3 regions of the Thalassospira sp. SN3W genome follow, and region 3 is predicted to be linked to each of the others. Evidence: predicted binding sites of a transcription regulator. Region 3 holds the regulator's gene; each other region holds the start of a gene.
The links. Region 3 encodes PhoB, which activates phosphate uptake and scavenging genes when phosphate is short. Its sites were predicted from a motif close to TNTCATAAAACTGTCA; they were not measured.
Positions count from the first base shown of each region.

Region 1: a site for PhoB is predicted at 3,365-3,380, ahead of P8T57_RS20190 (choice-of-anchor I family protein). Genes of this name have one in related genera too.
Region 2: a site for PhoB is predicted at 3,293-3,308, ahead of P8T57_RS02240 (DUF2794 domain-containing protein). Genes of this name have one in related genera too.

Region 1 is NZ_CP121124.1:4,379,640-4,384,837, forward strand. It holds gene P8T57_RS20180 (ATP-binding protein) at 1-774, opposite strand, end outside; gene P8T57_RS20185 (response regulator) at 786-1,544, opposite strand; gene P8T57_RS20190 (choice-of-anchor I family protein) at 1,692-3,290, opposite strand; gene P8T57_RS20195 (FAD-dependent oxidoreductase) at 3,463-4,488, shown strand; gene P8T57_RS20200 (DUF2256 domain-containing protein) at 4,495-4,674, shown strand; gene pgi (glucose-6-phosphate isomerase) at 4,717-5,198, opposite strand, start outside.
Region 2 is NZ_CP121124.1:530,891-536,088, reverse strand. It holds gene P8T57_RS02255 (ribonucleoside-diphosphate reductase subunit alpha) at 1-984, shown strand, start outside; gene P8T57_RS02250 (ribonucleotide-diphosphate reductase subunit beta) at 1,025-2,053, shown strand; gene P8T57_RS02245 (tetratricopeptide repeat protein) at 2,116-2,877, opposite strand; gene P8T57_RS02240 (DUF2794 domain-containing protein) at 2,894-3,247, opposite strand; gene P8T57_RS02235 (hypothetical protein) at 3,402-3,827, opposite strand; gene P8T57_RS02230 (tetratricopeptide repeat protein) at 4,282-4,932, shown strand; gene P8T57_RS02225 (PQQ-like beta-propeller repeat protein) at 4,983-5,198, shown strand, end outside.
Region 3 is NZ_CP121124.1:1,469,201-1,474,398, reverse strand. It holds gene pstA (phosphate ABC transporter permease PstA) at 1-852, shown strand, start outside; gene pstB (phosphate ABC transporter ATP-binding protein PstB) at 854-1,657, shown strand; gene phoU (phosphate signaling complex protein PhoU) at 1,679-2,401, shown strand; gene phoB (phosphate regulon transcriptional regulator PhoB) at 2,419-3,114, shown strand; gene P8T57_RS06605 (cation:proton antiporter) at 3,177-4,937, opposite strand.

The DNA.
Region 1 (5,198 bases), 1.6 Mb from region 3:
TCCATTATATGCTGCGGCCATTGACCGGGCTTCGGTCGGGCCCCGCTCCTCCACCGGGGGGCCTTCAACTTCATCCCCCTGGCGAATGATCGCCTCGGTCAAATTCTTGAAGGGACCGGCCAGAAGATCGGCCAAAGCGGCAAACACCGCCAACACGGCAACAACCCCGACCAGAAAGATCAGAAAAACCATGGATGGCGATGCATAGTCGGACCACAGCACCGGATGAGACAGCAGCATTCGCATGCCGGATGGCAACATGATTTCAACGCGAGCCTCAAGTCCCTGACGCGCTATTTCGCGCGATAGGCCGGCAAAAAACAGACTGGGATTTTCGGCGGTTTCAATCAGGTGGCGCTGTTCCGCGCCAAGACGCCCGCGCCGAAAATGGACCTTTACCGATGTCGGCCAGCCCGTATCGGCCAGACGTGCGGGCATTGCGATATGTTGTGCCGGGCGCGAAAACAGAAGAATTGTACCAATATCGTCAGATGGCAGAACACGAACAGAAAGCCCGTCACGCGCGGCTATATCAACGATATTTCCCTGTAACTCCGGACTTTCGGCAATCAGGATCAATTCGCGAATGGTAAAGCCCAAAGTATAGGCTCGGCTGATCCGCTCGCTCCGTTCGATGATGTATTTCGATGCGATTGAACTGATACCCGCGATGATGACACCGCCGACCATCATGATCATAAAAATGCGTCCGCCTAGCGTGCGGGGCTTGAAACGCCGCATATATTCGGAAAACGCACCAATCTGAACTGCCATCGATCGAATTCCTAGACGGTCCTCGTATCGGCACAGAACTGATAGCCAATGCCGCGCACGGTTTTGATCAGCTTGGGGTTTTTGGCATCTTTTTCAATTTTGCGGCGCAGGCGACTGATCTGGATATCGATACTGCGGTCAAACGGGATCGAGCTCTGACCGCGCACGATATCGACAAGCTGTTCACGCGACAGCGCACGCTTGTTATGCTTGACCAGCGCCAGCAACAGCGAAAATTCCCCGGTCGACAAATGCACCGCCACATCATCAAGATCGCGCAATTCGCGTGATCCGATATCGAGCGTCCAGTCAGCAAACAGGATTTTCTGGGTTTTGGTTTCTTCGTGATGAACCTGTGTCACGGTACCGGTTTCAAAACGGCGGAACACGGCACGAATACGGGCCAGCAATTCACGCGGATTGAACGGCTTTGTCAGATAGTCATCTGCACCCAGTTCAAGACCAAGAATACGATCTGTATCCTCGCCCACCGCAGTCAGCATGACAATCGGTACCTTGGAATTGCGGCGCACATCCCGGCAGAGCGCAAAACCATCTTCGCCAGGCAACATGATATCAAGGATCACCAGATCGATATTCCAGTCACGAAGCGCACGATGCATCTCCGCCCCGTCGGAAACGGTGGTGATACGAAACCCGTGCTGGAGCAGGAATTTTTTCAGGAGCTTCTGGATTTCCTGATCGTCATCGACAACCAGAATATGGGGTTCACGTCGCGTACTCAGTCTCCGCCTCCCTTCGGTCGACAAGCCCGAAACCGGACCGTGGCGCGGAGTTTAGTGCATAACGTTACAGGATTGAACCATTTTACCAAGCACCGGACACAATTGAAAAAGCCGAGGACAAAATCCCCGGCTTTTCAAGTAAAATCTCTTTATATACAGCAGCTTAAAAACCTATTTCAGGTCATAAACTTTTGTACTGCCCGATACTTCGCTTGCCACGATCAGCATGGCATTGCCGGTGGGGCTATCCTTTGCTTCGACAAACAGCATACCTTCCGGGGCAAGTTCGCCTGCGGTGTCTGCTTCCGGATTGCCGGAAAAACGACGATCTGAATGATAGGTGACAAATTGCGGATTAGTCGGATTGGTCAGATCATAGACCATAAATCCGCCCTGACGTTCCAGACCGATAAAGGCATAAGGTGTGCCATTAACGTAGCCGGTTGCCAGACCTTCGGGTTCCGGGCCCTTGTCATCCGAGCGGTTATCGCGGCTATAGTTTTCGGTGTTCGATGCGTTGAAAACTCTCCCGTAATTGGCCGCCATGAACTGTTCGAACTTGTCGCCACTGTCAAAAACCATGTCGCCATTCGCATTCAGGACCGAGAACGAACGTGCCCCATAGCTGTAGATCACATCGAAATCGCCATCACCATCCGTATCGCCCTGCGCAGTAGTCGTTTTCAAGCGACCGAGGTTTTCATCTTTTTGCAGGGTTGCGGCATTCGGGAAGGCGACCGGATCAAGGGTCAGTTTTCCGACGCGGGTTTCTTCGCTGTAGCCGTCATAGTCGCGTGAGTCGCCCTCGTTTGCCGTCAGGACCCAGGTTTTGCCGCCGATTTCGATAGCATCGATCGTGTCTGGCATATACATGCCCATCACAGGCCATGTACGGATGTTGATTTTGCCGTCCTTGTCGCTGGCATCAAATGCGTTGACCGAATGGTCCTTGAAGCCAAGACCGGCAACCCGGACAACGTTTGCGGTTTCAATATCAATGATCGCCACCGCATTGTTTTCCTGAAGTGAAACATAAGCCGTTTTGCTGTCTTTCGAGACGGCGATATATTCCGGCTCGACATCCTGTGCCACGGTCGACGTTCCCGGGTTTGATGTCCGCATGCCATAAGGCAGGTCCACATCATTCAGGAAGCCAAAGTTTACCGTGCGAACATCGGCATCTGACAGATCGGTGAGATTTCCCGATACCGGGATAATCGAAACACTCCCTTCCGGGTCGTTGTCAAATGCGTCGTTCGGCTCGCCTTCGTTCGCGACCAGAACGTGCTTGCCATCCGGAGTAAATTTGATCATGTCGGGCAATGCACCGACAGTTACAGCCGCAATGAAATCACCATCCGTGTTAAAGAACACGGCCTTGCCCGGTGCCTGTTTGTCGTCATTCTCGACAGCCACTGCGACAATATTGCCATGAACGGCAACGCTGTTTGCCGCCTTACCCCATGTCGAAAGCTTGACCGAACCGACTTTTGCAAGTGTTTCAGGGTCCGACATATCAAGAATATCAATCGACTTGTCGCCACCATTGACCACGAATATGCGTTTGGTCACCGGGTCAAAAGCCGGAATTTCCGCGGCCCCTTCGTCAAACATGCCGGTGCGATAGTCGCCCATCGGCACGATTGAAAGCGGCTTGGCGGCAGGCGACGCCGTATCAACGGCCATTACCATGTTTTTTGACGTTGTCGTGGTGCCGCAGGCACCGAGCATAACCGAAAATGCCACCGTGGCCATCAAAGAATAACGCATATTTCCCCCTGAAAACTGGATGAACCGTGGCAGACAAACTGCGGACAATGCGTAACGGTTTAATGACCTGACGATGACAGTTTCATAAATATCTTCGGGGTGTTGATGCTCCAAACAACGACTTCTGACGTAAGGAGGAAAAGGTTCACAAGGTTCGAACAGGAACAACAAAATGGCCCCAATGAATATTGCCGTGATCGGTGCGGGAATGGCCGGCCTTCGGGCGGCGGCCACACTTCATGCAGTCGGCTTTTGCGTAACGGTTTTTGAAAAAAGCCGTGGTGCCGGAGGGCGACTTGCAACACGTCGTACCGAATTGGGCAATTTCAATCATGGCGCCCAATATGTCACGGCACTGCATCCGGAATTTCAATCATTCCTGCAACAGGCCGAACATCAAAAATCCGTTCGGAAATGGCAACCACATCTCCTTCGTGGCGAAAAAGCAACCGCTGGGGCACCGGCATCGGCTTTGAAACGTACAAATACGGCCGCAGATATCTGGTATCAGGGTTCACCGCAAATGAACAAACTGATCACCCCGCTGCTTGATCCGTTTGAAATCCGCAAAGAACACCGTATTACCTGTATCGAAACCGCCGGACCACGCAGCTTTATCCTGCATGACGATCTGGATGGTGAATTCGGGCCATTTGACGGTGTGATTATTACCGCCCCTGCCCCGCAAACCGCAGAGCTTCTGCAACCACTTGCCCCAAGATTTGATCCCATTGCGGATGTGGAAATGGCACCGTGTTGGGCAGCAATGATTGCATTTGCCAAACCGTTGCCCACGGCATTTGATGCCATGATCCATCCCGATCCTGCGATCAGCTGGGCGGCACGCAATGGCGACCACCGTGATCTGATCCATCGACCTTCACCTGATCTTTGGGTTCTGCACGCAAGTCCGGAATGGTCACGTGATCACCTCGAAGAAGACAAGGAACGCATCGCATTCCTTCTGCTTGAAAAACTGCATAAAGCTAGCGGTGCTAAGCTTCCCGATGTGGTGTCCATAAACACGCATCGCTGGCGATATGCCCGCACGATCAAACCGCTTGGAAAAAGTCATCTTAGCGGCATGAACGGGCGCGTCATTGCCGCGGGCGATTGGTGTCTTGGTGCAAGGGTGGAAGCCGCATGGCGCAGCGGAAAATGCGCGGCCCATGCCATGATCGAGACACTGATCGGGTAATTTGGGATGCGCCGAAATGCCAATGGTCAAAGGCCGACAAAATCAGACCTGCCACACAAAACCTGCCTGACCTGTAATCGACCGTTTGTCTGGAGGCGCAAATGGCGTGATTGCTGGGACGATGTCAAATATTGCTCTGCCCGTTGTCGGGATCATCGCGCAAACAACAAGGGCGGTGCCAGTTAGGCTGACACCGCCCCATAAATCCACAGATTTGTCGGATCAAAATTAACCCCGAAGGGCATGCAACTGATGGATCAGACCGGCGGTTGAAGCGTCACGGCTATCGGCAGTTTCATTCCCCTGAACCATTGGCAGCAATTCCTTGGCAAGCTGTTTGCCAAGTTCGACCCCCCACTGGTCATAGGAATTGACGTTCCAGATAATCCCCTGAACAAAGATTTTATGTTCATACATTGCAACCAGACGTCCCAGCGTAAAGGGATCAAGCTGCTTGTAAAGGATCATGGTGCTGGGTTTGTTCCCGGCAAAGACCTTTTGCGGTGCCAGCACATCAATCTCGGCCGGGGTCAGATTGCCACCGGCAAGTTCGTCACGTACTTCGGCCTCGGTCTTGCCGCGCATCAGGGCTTCGGCCTGGGCAAAGCAATTCGCCACCAACTTGTCATGATGGTTTGCCAATGGATGCAGGGCATTCGCCGCAACGATGAAATCAACCGGGATCAGTTCCGTGCCCTGATGGATCAGCT
Region 2 (5,198 bases), 940 kb from region 3:
CGTACTGCTGTTTGCTGCCTGTCGTCGCTGAACCTTGAACATTATCTGACCTGGAAGGATGACACGCAGTTCATCGAAGATATTCTGCGTTTCCTTGATAACGTGCTTCAGGACTTTATCGATCATGCGCCCGATACCATGGCGCGTGCGAAATATTCCGCGATGCGTGAACGTTCGGTTGGTCTTGGCGTGATGGGCTTCCATTCCTTCCTTCAGGCGCAGAAAGTGCCGCTTGAAGGGGTAATGAGCAAAGTCTGGAACAAGCAGATTTTTGATCACTTGAAAAAGCATGCCGATGCTGCGTCCGAGAAGTTGGCGGAAGAACGCGGTTCGTGCCCGGATGCGGCCGAATACGGCATCAAAACCCGTTTCTCGAACAAAACCGCGATTGCGCCGACCGCATCGATTTCGATCATTTGCGGCGGTGCTTCGCCGGGAATCGAGCCGATGGCGGCGAACTCCTACACCCACAAGACGCTTTCGGGCTCGTTTAACGTGCGTAACAAGTATCTTGCCGAGGTTCTGGAAGAAAAAGGTCGTAATACTGAGGATGTCTGGACATCCATCACGGTGCATGAAGGGTCGGTTCAGCATCTTGATTTCCTGTCTGATCTGGAAAAGGACATCTTCAAGACTGCGTTCGAGCTGGATCAGCGCTGGCTGATCGAACTTGCCGGTGATCGCACGCCGATGATTGATCAGGCACAGTCACTGAACATCTTCCTGGCGTCGAATGTTCATAAACGCGACCTGCATCAGATCCATTTTCAGGCATGGAAAAAGGGGGTCAAAAGCCTTTATTACTGCCGGTCGAAATCGATCCAGCGGGCCGAGGTGGTTGCGAACATTCCGGGGCGTGCGAAGTCGAATGATGCCGATATGCCAAGCCCGGAAAGCTCGTTTGAAATCCCGGCACTGGTTGCGGCCGCCGCCGCACAGGCAGCCAGCGAACCTGACTATGATGAATGTCTCGCCTGCCAGTAAGGCGGCTTGAGTACACAGAAATTTTGCGAGAAGTGACGATATGTCTGACGATAAAGTAATTGATCTTCTGACGGAAAACCCGGTCTACAAGCCGTTCCGTTATCCGTGGGCCTATGAGGCGTGGTTGACCCAGCAGCAAATTCACTGGCTGCCCGAAGAAGTGCCGCTGGCCGATGACGTCAAGGATTGGAACCACACGATTTCCGATGCCGAGCGCAACCTGCTCACGCAGATTTTCCGCTTTTTCACTCAGTCGGATATCGAGGTCAATAACTGCTATATGCGCCATTATACGCGCGTATTCAAACCAACCGAAGTCCAGATGATGCTGGCGGCATTTTCCAACATGGAAACCATCCATGTAGCCGCCTATTCGCACCTTCTTGATACCATTGGCATGCCCGAAGCCGAGTATGAGGCCTTCTTCCAGTACAAGGAAATGAAGGACAAATACGACTATATGCAAATCTGGGGCATTGGTCCGGAAGACGAGTATACCGACGAGCATGGCGACCTGCGTTTAACCACACAGGGCAAGCGGAACATCGCGAAGACGCTTGCGGTGTTTGGCGCCTTTACCGAAGGTTTGCAGCTGTTTGCCTCATTTGCGATGCTGATGAATTTCCCTCGCTTTAACAAGATGAAGGGCATGGGGCAGATCGTCACATGGTCTGTGCGCGATGAAAGTCTGCATTGCGAAAGCATCATCCGCCTGTTTCGGACATTCTGCAAAGAGAACCCGGAAATCTGGGATGACGAAATGCGCAGCGACCTGATCGAGGCCTGCAAAACCATCGTCAGTCACGAAGATGCGTTTATCGATCTGTCGTTCGAAGCCGGTGCGGTGCAGGGACTGACAGCGGAAGATATCAAGAAATACATCCGCTATATCGCTGATCGTCGCCTTAGCCAGCTTGGTCTTGAGGAGCAATACGGGATTGAACAGAACCCGTTGCCTTGGATGGATGCGATGCTGAATGCGGTCGAGCACACCAACTTCTTTGAAAACCGCGCGACGGAATATTCAAAAGCCGCAACGCGCGGTACTTGGGACGAAGCATTTTCCTGATCCTGGTCACGGAACGAATATCATGCAAAAGGCCGCCTTCGGGTGGCCTTTTGTATTCTGGTTCAGGGAACAACCAATTCCTGTAGCCGTTTGTCAACACGTCTGATTTCTTCAAGGCGCAGCTTTGGTTCAAGATTGGTAATTGCCGTTGCCGGGTCCATTTCAAGTTCGACACCGGGTGGCAGGGGGCGTGGGCCAAGGGCTGAACGGCGTAGCCAGTAATAGGCATCTGCATAATCCTGTTCTATACCCCAGCCGCGTTCCAGCATCGCGCCGAGCATGAATTGGGCGGCATGCATGCCTTTTTCGGCGGCGATCCTGTAATAATGGGCGGCTTCAACATAGTTTTGTTCCGCTCCACGACCGTGAAAATACTGTTCGCCAATCAGAAAGGCGGCATCGGTATTGTTCCCGTTGGCACGAAGAGCACGTTTCAAGAATTCTGTGGCGCGGAACTGGTCATAGCGCAGCCCCCAGCCATTGAAATACATCAGCCCAAGATAATAGATTGCATTTGCATGATTAGAGCGTGCTGCAAGGGCAAACCAATCTGCCGCCTGTCGGTAGTCCTGTGGTCCGGCAAGACCGCGATAGTAAAGCAGGCCAAGCGCATATTGCGCACGTGGATCGTCTTCCTGTGCGGCAACGCGCCACTGTGCGCGGGCCATCTCATAATTCCCCGCCTGATAGGCCTTATAACCACTGGTGTAGTCGGCCTGTGCCGGTGGGGCATGAAACGTATATGCCGCCAGAACAAGAAAACCACACAGGATGGTGCGATTGCCGCGATTGGGCGAGAAGAAAGCAAGTATGGAAAGGAGCAAAAGGCGAAACCGATCTTTAACGGGATTTGAACAGCGGGACGACTTTGCGTGCACGTTTTTCAACGGCATCAAGAACGTTCTGGATTTCCGAGCTTTGTTTAATTTTTTCACCGCTGTGAAGTGCTACGAAATGCCCGGCATTCTTGTGATCCGCACCAAGTTTGATGACGGTGAAGATGGCTGTTTCGTGTGAGGAACGGAAGATGGAGAACATGGCCATGCCATCAAGATGATCAATGGCATAGTCGCGCCATGCGCCACTTGCGACTTGTCTGGAATAGGTGTTCATGAGCTGCATCAATTCAGTCCGGTCGAAATGCACAACGCTTTTGGCTTTGCGGTACTGAGCCAGATTGAACAATGTACCCATGTCTTTCTCCGGACGTAATTTCAAAAGGCCGGGATAGAGCGTTTATGACGCTCTGATGACACGGTAGCGCGGTTTATCCGCAGCCTCAAGTTTGAAAGGGCCGGGATATGAAAATTTTTACAAATATATGTGGGATTTCAGTTGGTTGAGGCGATTACAGGCTGCGTGAGCGTGTTGGCGGCCAGTCAACGGTTTGTGCACCGGTGTTATAAGGATCGGGTGTGCGATAGCAGCTGACGGCGGCCAAGGTGCGATAGCAATAAAGTGGCGGTTCCGGGACCGGGTCCTTTTTGCAGTATGATTTGCCATCGATCTTGCGGATGGTCGAACAATCGCGGCCAGTCGAAAGGGAAACGACGTGGTCAATCAGGGTTTTGTCGGTGTTGATGATGCTGACAACGTCGAGCGCGATATACCATTCAACACCGGTGAAGATGTGTGTACCTGCAATGTCGGATGCGGTGGTATCGCAGCCTGAGACCCCGGCACCAAGCAGCGTTGCGAATAATCCAGCCAGAACGCGCTGACGGATTATTCGTTTCGCCTCTTGTCGGCTTTGGGCCTTGTGCAAGCTTTTCATCCTGATCTCCGTGCATCGACCGGTCAGTATTTGCCCGGTAGCGATTAAAATTCCGTTTCCCGAATTTACAAATGCAATCCATGTGCCGTTTTGGGTGAAGCAGATACTGTTTTTGATGTTGGGACGGATTGGCCACATTTCAGCCGGGTTTGGCAATTAACCGGACGGCAGATTATGATTTTGGCGGCAGATTTTCGTTCGGGTTAAGGTCTGGTCCTGCATCGCAGGCGGCAATTCTTTCCTTTGATGGTTGTTCACTGGATCAAAAACAACGTGATGGGTGGCAGTTTTGCGCGTGAAATACAGCATTGCGGGATTTAATTGCGATATTGGCGGCTCCTGATGTGCAGCGGACTTGACCCCTTGCGTACTGGCGCGTTAAATCCTTGCCGGAATTAATTCTGACAAGCGGGCAGGTTGCCCGCTTTCTTTTGATCGGATTGGAGCGGTTTTCGTGGTTGATATTTTCCAGGAAGTCGAAGAAGACCTCAAGCGCGAGCGCAATGAAGCGCTGTGGCGCAAATACGGCAAATACATCGTGGGTGTGGCGGCCGTGATCGTGCTGGGTGTTGCCGGACGTGAAGGCTGGAAAAGCTACGAGGAAAATTCGCGCATCGAAAACGGCACGCGCATGGCAAATGCCATTGAACTGGCACAGGCTGGTGAAGAAAAGCAGGATGCGGCACTGGGTGCGCTTGATGCGATCATTGCCGATGGCGATGCCGGTTTTGTCGCCCTTGGTCATTTCCAGAAGGCGGCAATTTATCTTCGCGCCGGGGCGAAAGATTCCGCGGTCGCCGAGCTTGAGGCAATTGCGGGTAACAGCGACGTCGAAAAGATCTATCGCGATCTTGCCGTGGTTCAGATTGCGATGAACAACGCCGACGCATCAAATGCCAAGGATTTGGTTTCGCGTTTGGAACCGATCGCTGTGCCTGAAAATCCCTGGTACTACTCGGCACGTGAAATGATCGCGATGCTTCATATCGCAGCAGGCGAGGTAGAGGCAGCAAAGCCGCTGCTGACCGAGATTGCCGATGACAGCGAAGCACCGTCAGGTATGCGCGCCCGCGCAAGTGAAATTCTGAAAGCCGTTGGCGCCTGATTGGCGGGAATGGCACAGGCAACCTGTTCACAGGGACTGGATCAGAGGATATGGTTTTGAGACCACGCAACATTAAATCCCTTTTGTGCGTCATGGGCATGTCGGTTGCCGTTTCGGCATGCTCAAGCTGGCTTGGAGAATCCGAAGATCCGCCGCTTCCCGGTGAACGCCTTGCGGTTCTATCACTTGAAAGCACGGTTCAGCCGGATGCCGAATTGAGCGATCAACGCGTGATCCTGCCGGAACCGGAGCCAATGGAAGACTGG
Region 3 (5,198 bases):
GACGACTTTGATATGCTCAACAAAGGTTACATCAGTGCAAACACAGACGAAGGCGACCGTCGCCTGAATGATCAGGAAATTGGTTGGTACAATTCACTGGTCTCCCAAGGATCGGTTGAAAAGCAGTTCCATACGCGGTTCTTTACCAATGGTGATTCCCGCGAACCGGAATTGGCCGGGATTTGGGGCGCTGCGGTCGGGTCTTTCTATACCCTGGCTGTGACACTGATACTGTCGTTTCCGATTGGTGTTCTGGCGGCGATCTATCTGGAAGAATTTGCACCGCGAAACCGGTTCACGACGATTGTCGAAGTCAACATCAACAACCTTGCGGCTGTGCCGTCGATCGTGTTCGGTCTTCTTGGGCTTGAGGTTTACCTTAATGTCATGCACCTGCCGCGGTCGGCCCCGGTTGTTGGTGGTCTGACGTTGGCCCTCATGACATTGCCGACCATCATCATCGCATCACGTGCGGCGATCAAGGCAGTGCCGCCGTCGATCCGGCAGGCGGCCCTTGGTCTTGGGGCGTCGCCGGTTCAGACGGTGACCCATCATGTGTTACCGCTGGCGATGCCCGGTATTCTGACCGGGACCATCATCGGCATGGCGCAGGCTCTTGGGGAAACCGCGCCGCTTCTGATGATCGGTATGGTGGCGTTTATTGTTGATATCCCGGGCGGTGCACTTGATCCGGCGACAGTTCTGCCGGTGCAGATTTATCTGTGGGCGGATAGTCCGGAACGTGCCTTTGTCGAGAAGACTTCGGCGGCCATCATGGTCTTGCTGGGCTTCCTGATCCTGATGAACGGATTGGCCGTGTATCTGCGCAAGAAATTTGAACGGAAGTGGTAAAATGGCTGTTGTAACTCAAAGCGCAATGACGGCAGAGCCGTCAGTCACTAGCCCGAAAATGACGGCCCGTGACCTCAATCTTTTCTACGGCGACAACCAGGCGCTTTTTGATGTCAATCTTGACATTGTCGAACGCCAGGTCACAGCACTTATCGGCCCGTCGGGCTGCGGCAAATCAACCTTCCTGCGGTGCATGAACCGCATGAATGACACGATTGACGGTGTCACGATCAAGGGCAAGGTAACGCTTGATGACCGTGATATCTATGACAAGGCAATCGACGTTGTTCAGTTGCGCGCGCGCATTGGCATGGTGTTCCAGAAACCGAACCCGTTCCCGAAGTCGATTTATGACAACGTGGCCTATGGCCCGCGTATTCACGGTCTGGTGAATTCGCGCGACGAGCTCGATGAAATCGTCATGACCTCGCTTGAACGGGCGGGTCTACTGAAAGAAGTCAAAGACCGTCTGCCGGAACCGGCAACCGGTCTTTCTGGTGGGCAGCAGCAGCGTCTTTGCATTGCACGTGCGGTTGCCGTCAGCCCCGAAGTCATCCTGATGGATGAACCGTGTTCGGCACTTGACCCGATTGCAACCGCAAAGGTCGAGGAACTGATCGACGAGCTTCGTTCGAACTACACCATTGTGATCGTGACGCACTCCATGCAGCAGGCTGCCCGCGTGTCGCAGCGCACGGCGTTTTTCCATCTCGGCAAGCTGGTCGAAGTGGGCGAAACCGATCAGATTTTCACCAATCCCAAGGACGAACGCACCAAGGGATACATTACGGGTCGCTTCGGTTAAGTCCGGGCAGGAGTATTTTCGATGGTCGATGAGAAACATCATATCGTCAGTTCGTTTGACGAAGAACTGACCCGTCTGAACAACATCATTTCGCAGATGGGCGGGCTTGCCGAAAGTCAGCTGATTTCCGCCATTCGTGCGATCGTTAAACGGGATTCGGAACTGGCCGAGAAGGTCATTCTTTCCGATCACCGTATCGATACGCTGGAACAGGAAGTGCAGGATTTTGCCGTACGTCTTCTGGCCCTGCGTCAGCCGATGGCAGATGACCTGCGGCAGGTGGTGACCGCGCTTAAACTGTCCAACGATCTGGAACGTATCGGTGATCTGGCGAAAAACATCGCCAAGCGTGCGCAGGTTCTTAACCAGGTGCCGCCGATCCGCCCGGTTCAGGTGATCCCGAACATGGCCAAGCTGTGCCAGGAAATCATCAAGGACGTTCTGGATGCCTATATCGAAGGTGATGCGGAAAAGGCCCAGCGTGTCTGGGCGCGCGATCAGGAAGTTGACGATATGTACAATTCCCTGTTCCGTGAACTGCTGACCTATATGATGGAAGATCCGCGTAACATCACGGCATCGACCCATCTGCTGTTTATCGCCAAGAATATCGAACGTATTGGCGATCATGCGACCAACATTGCCGAAACGATCTATTACCGGATCAAGGGCGAAGACCTGCCGATGGATACTCGGCCAAAAAATGACGCGGCGAACTTTGCCGTCGTAGAACCGAATGAGTGACACTGGAGCATAGGAAGATGGACCCAACGGTTCTTATCGTCGAGGACGAAGCTGCAATCGTAACCATGTTGCGCTACAACCTCGAACGCGAGGGGATGCAGGTTGTCGAAGCCGGGGACGGTGACGAAGCGTTGAAAATTCTGGCCGAAACCCATGTCGATCTGGTCCTTCTGGACTGGATGCTGCCGGTGATGTCAGGGATCGAGGTTTGCCGCCAGATCCGCCGGAAGCCTGAAAGCCGCGATTTGCCGGTGATCATGGTTACGGCGCGTGGCGAAGAAGGCGACCGCATCCGCGGCCTTGATACCGGGGCCGATGATTATGTGACCAAGCCGTTTGCGATTGGTGAATTGCTGGCTCGTATTCGCGCACTTCTGCGTCGATCCGGTCCGGCGCAACCACAAGGGCAGTTGATCTATTCCGATATCGAAATGGATCTGGCCGCCCATCGTGTCAGTCGTAACGGCAAGGCTATCCATCTTGGCCCGACCGAATTCCGTCTGCTGCGTTATTTCCTGGAACATCCGGGGCGGGTTTTCTCGCGCGAGCAGCTTCTGAATGCGGTTTGGGGGCCGAATATCTATGTCGAAACCCGCACGGTTGATGTTCACATTCGTCGTCTGCGCAAGGCATTGAATGACGTCAAGGGAACGCGCGATGTGATCCGCACGGTTCGTGCCGCGGGTTATGCACTGGATGTCGAAGCCGCCTGATTGCGGTTATTCCGGAAGACGAAACGAAAGACCCCCATTATTGTGATGGGGGTCTTTGCGTTTCAGGTGCTTTTCCTGGATTTTGCCGGTTTGGCAGTTTTTTGTGCCTGGTCTTCGGTTTTTTGGCGCGCGGTGCGCGGGGCAAGTTCGTTCATCAGCAGCATATCGGCACGCCGGAACTTGGCTATTTCGATATCGATATCTTCCTGCGGGATATCGCAGGCCGCCAGAACGTGATCGGACAGGCGTAAACCGGTTTCAAGTACCTCTGGGATGGCCGCATCGGCACCACTGCGTGACAGCGGACCGATATGGGTGATGTCCTGGGCACGGGCAAAGATTTTCAGATGCGGATAATGCTGTCGCAGCAAGGCGACGGTCTTTTCCGTTGCGTGCGGGTTGCCCATGGCAACGGCGGCAATATGGGCCTGTTCGGTATGGGCGGCACGAAATGTTTCCGGTCGGGACCCATCGGCAAAATAAACCGGCAGACCTTCGGCTCGGCCACGCGAAACCTGTTGGGCATCGGATTCCAGAACGATAAACGGGATTTCCTTGGTGCGCAGCAGACGGGCCAGAACCCGGCCCACGCGCCCGCAACCAATCACCAGAACATGTTTCTGAATGCCGTCGGTTTCATCCGAGATCTCGCTTAGCTGATCGGTTTCCTTGGGATGAAGCTTCTGTTCGATGCGATGGCCGAGCGAAATCAAAGTCGGCGTCAGACCCATCGAAATCGCAACCACCGGGATCAGCATCACGGCGATGTCAATCGGAACCGCCCCGTTCTGCGATGCCAGTGCAAGCATGACGAAGGCGAATTCACCACCGGCGGCCAGGCTCATGGCGACCCGGATTGACGATGCCCGGTTAAAGCCGATCAGCAGGGACAATCCGAAAAGAACCGCTGCCTTTATGACCAGAAGCCCGATCAGCCACAAAATGATCGTTCCGGCCTGACCGATGACCACATTGGCATTGACCGACATTCCCACAGACATGAAGAACAGCGACAGGAAAACACCGCGAAATGGCGAAATGTCGGCTTCGATCTGATGGCGGAATTCGGTTTCGGCCAACATTACTCCGGCGATAAAGGCACCAAGCGCCATTGAAAGGCCCGCGGCTTCGGTCAATGTGCTGGCAGCCAGAACGACAAACAGGGTCCCGATTGCAAAAAGTTCCGGGTTTTTAAGGGCCGCAATATACCGAAACAGTCGTGGCAGCAGATAACGACCGGTCAGCAACAATACAGCAACCGCCCCCACACCGCTTAGTGCGCTGATCCAGGGGCTGGTTTCGCTCCCGGCATTGCCTGCGGCCTGCACCATGATCAGGAAGGGACCAACCGCAACGTCCTGCAACAGCAGGATGGCAAGGGCTGCACGCCCGAAACGTGTGTGCAACTGGCGCTCATCGGAAAGCTGTTTAAGGATAATGGCTGTTGATGACAGGGCGAGCGCCCCGGCAATCACGATGGAGGCGGGCATATCGTAATTGATCAGCAGCAATACACCGAACATCACGGCCATCGTGACGCCGATCTGCAGGAAACCAAGGGTCGCGAACCGGCCCCCAATCACACGCAGGCGTTCGCGCGACAATTCAAGACCGATCATGAACAGCAGAAAGACAATGCCAAGCTCGGCGACGGTTGAAATGTCTTCGCGGTCACTGATCAGGCCAAAACCGAAAGGGCCGATGCAAAAGCCACCGATCAGGAAACCGATGATCGAGTTCGCACGTAATTTCTGTGCCAGCGGGACGGCAATCACCGCGGCGGTCAGGACAAGGAACAGCTCGAAAAGAACGCTGTGTGACATGATGGATTATGCGTCCGGCGCAGATAGGCGTGTAAAGGAAGTCGTTCAAATCAGGATAGCGGAAATACCCCTATGATTTCTATGGAAATTTCGCGTATGAGAGGGCATCTGTGATGGATGACACGTCTTAAGAGCAGGCGACCGCGACGATTGCTTTCGGCATGCGTGCCAGTGTGGGAACCGCATCACACCGATGTGAAGAATGGTATTACGACGGGACGACGCAGCTTGCTATTCTGCGTTCGCAATGCCATGTTCCGC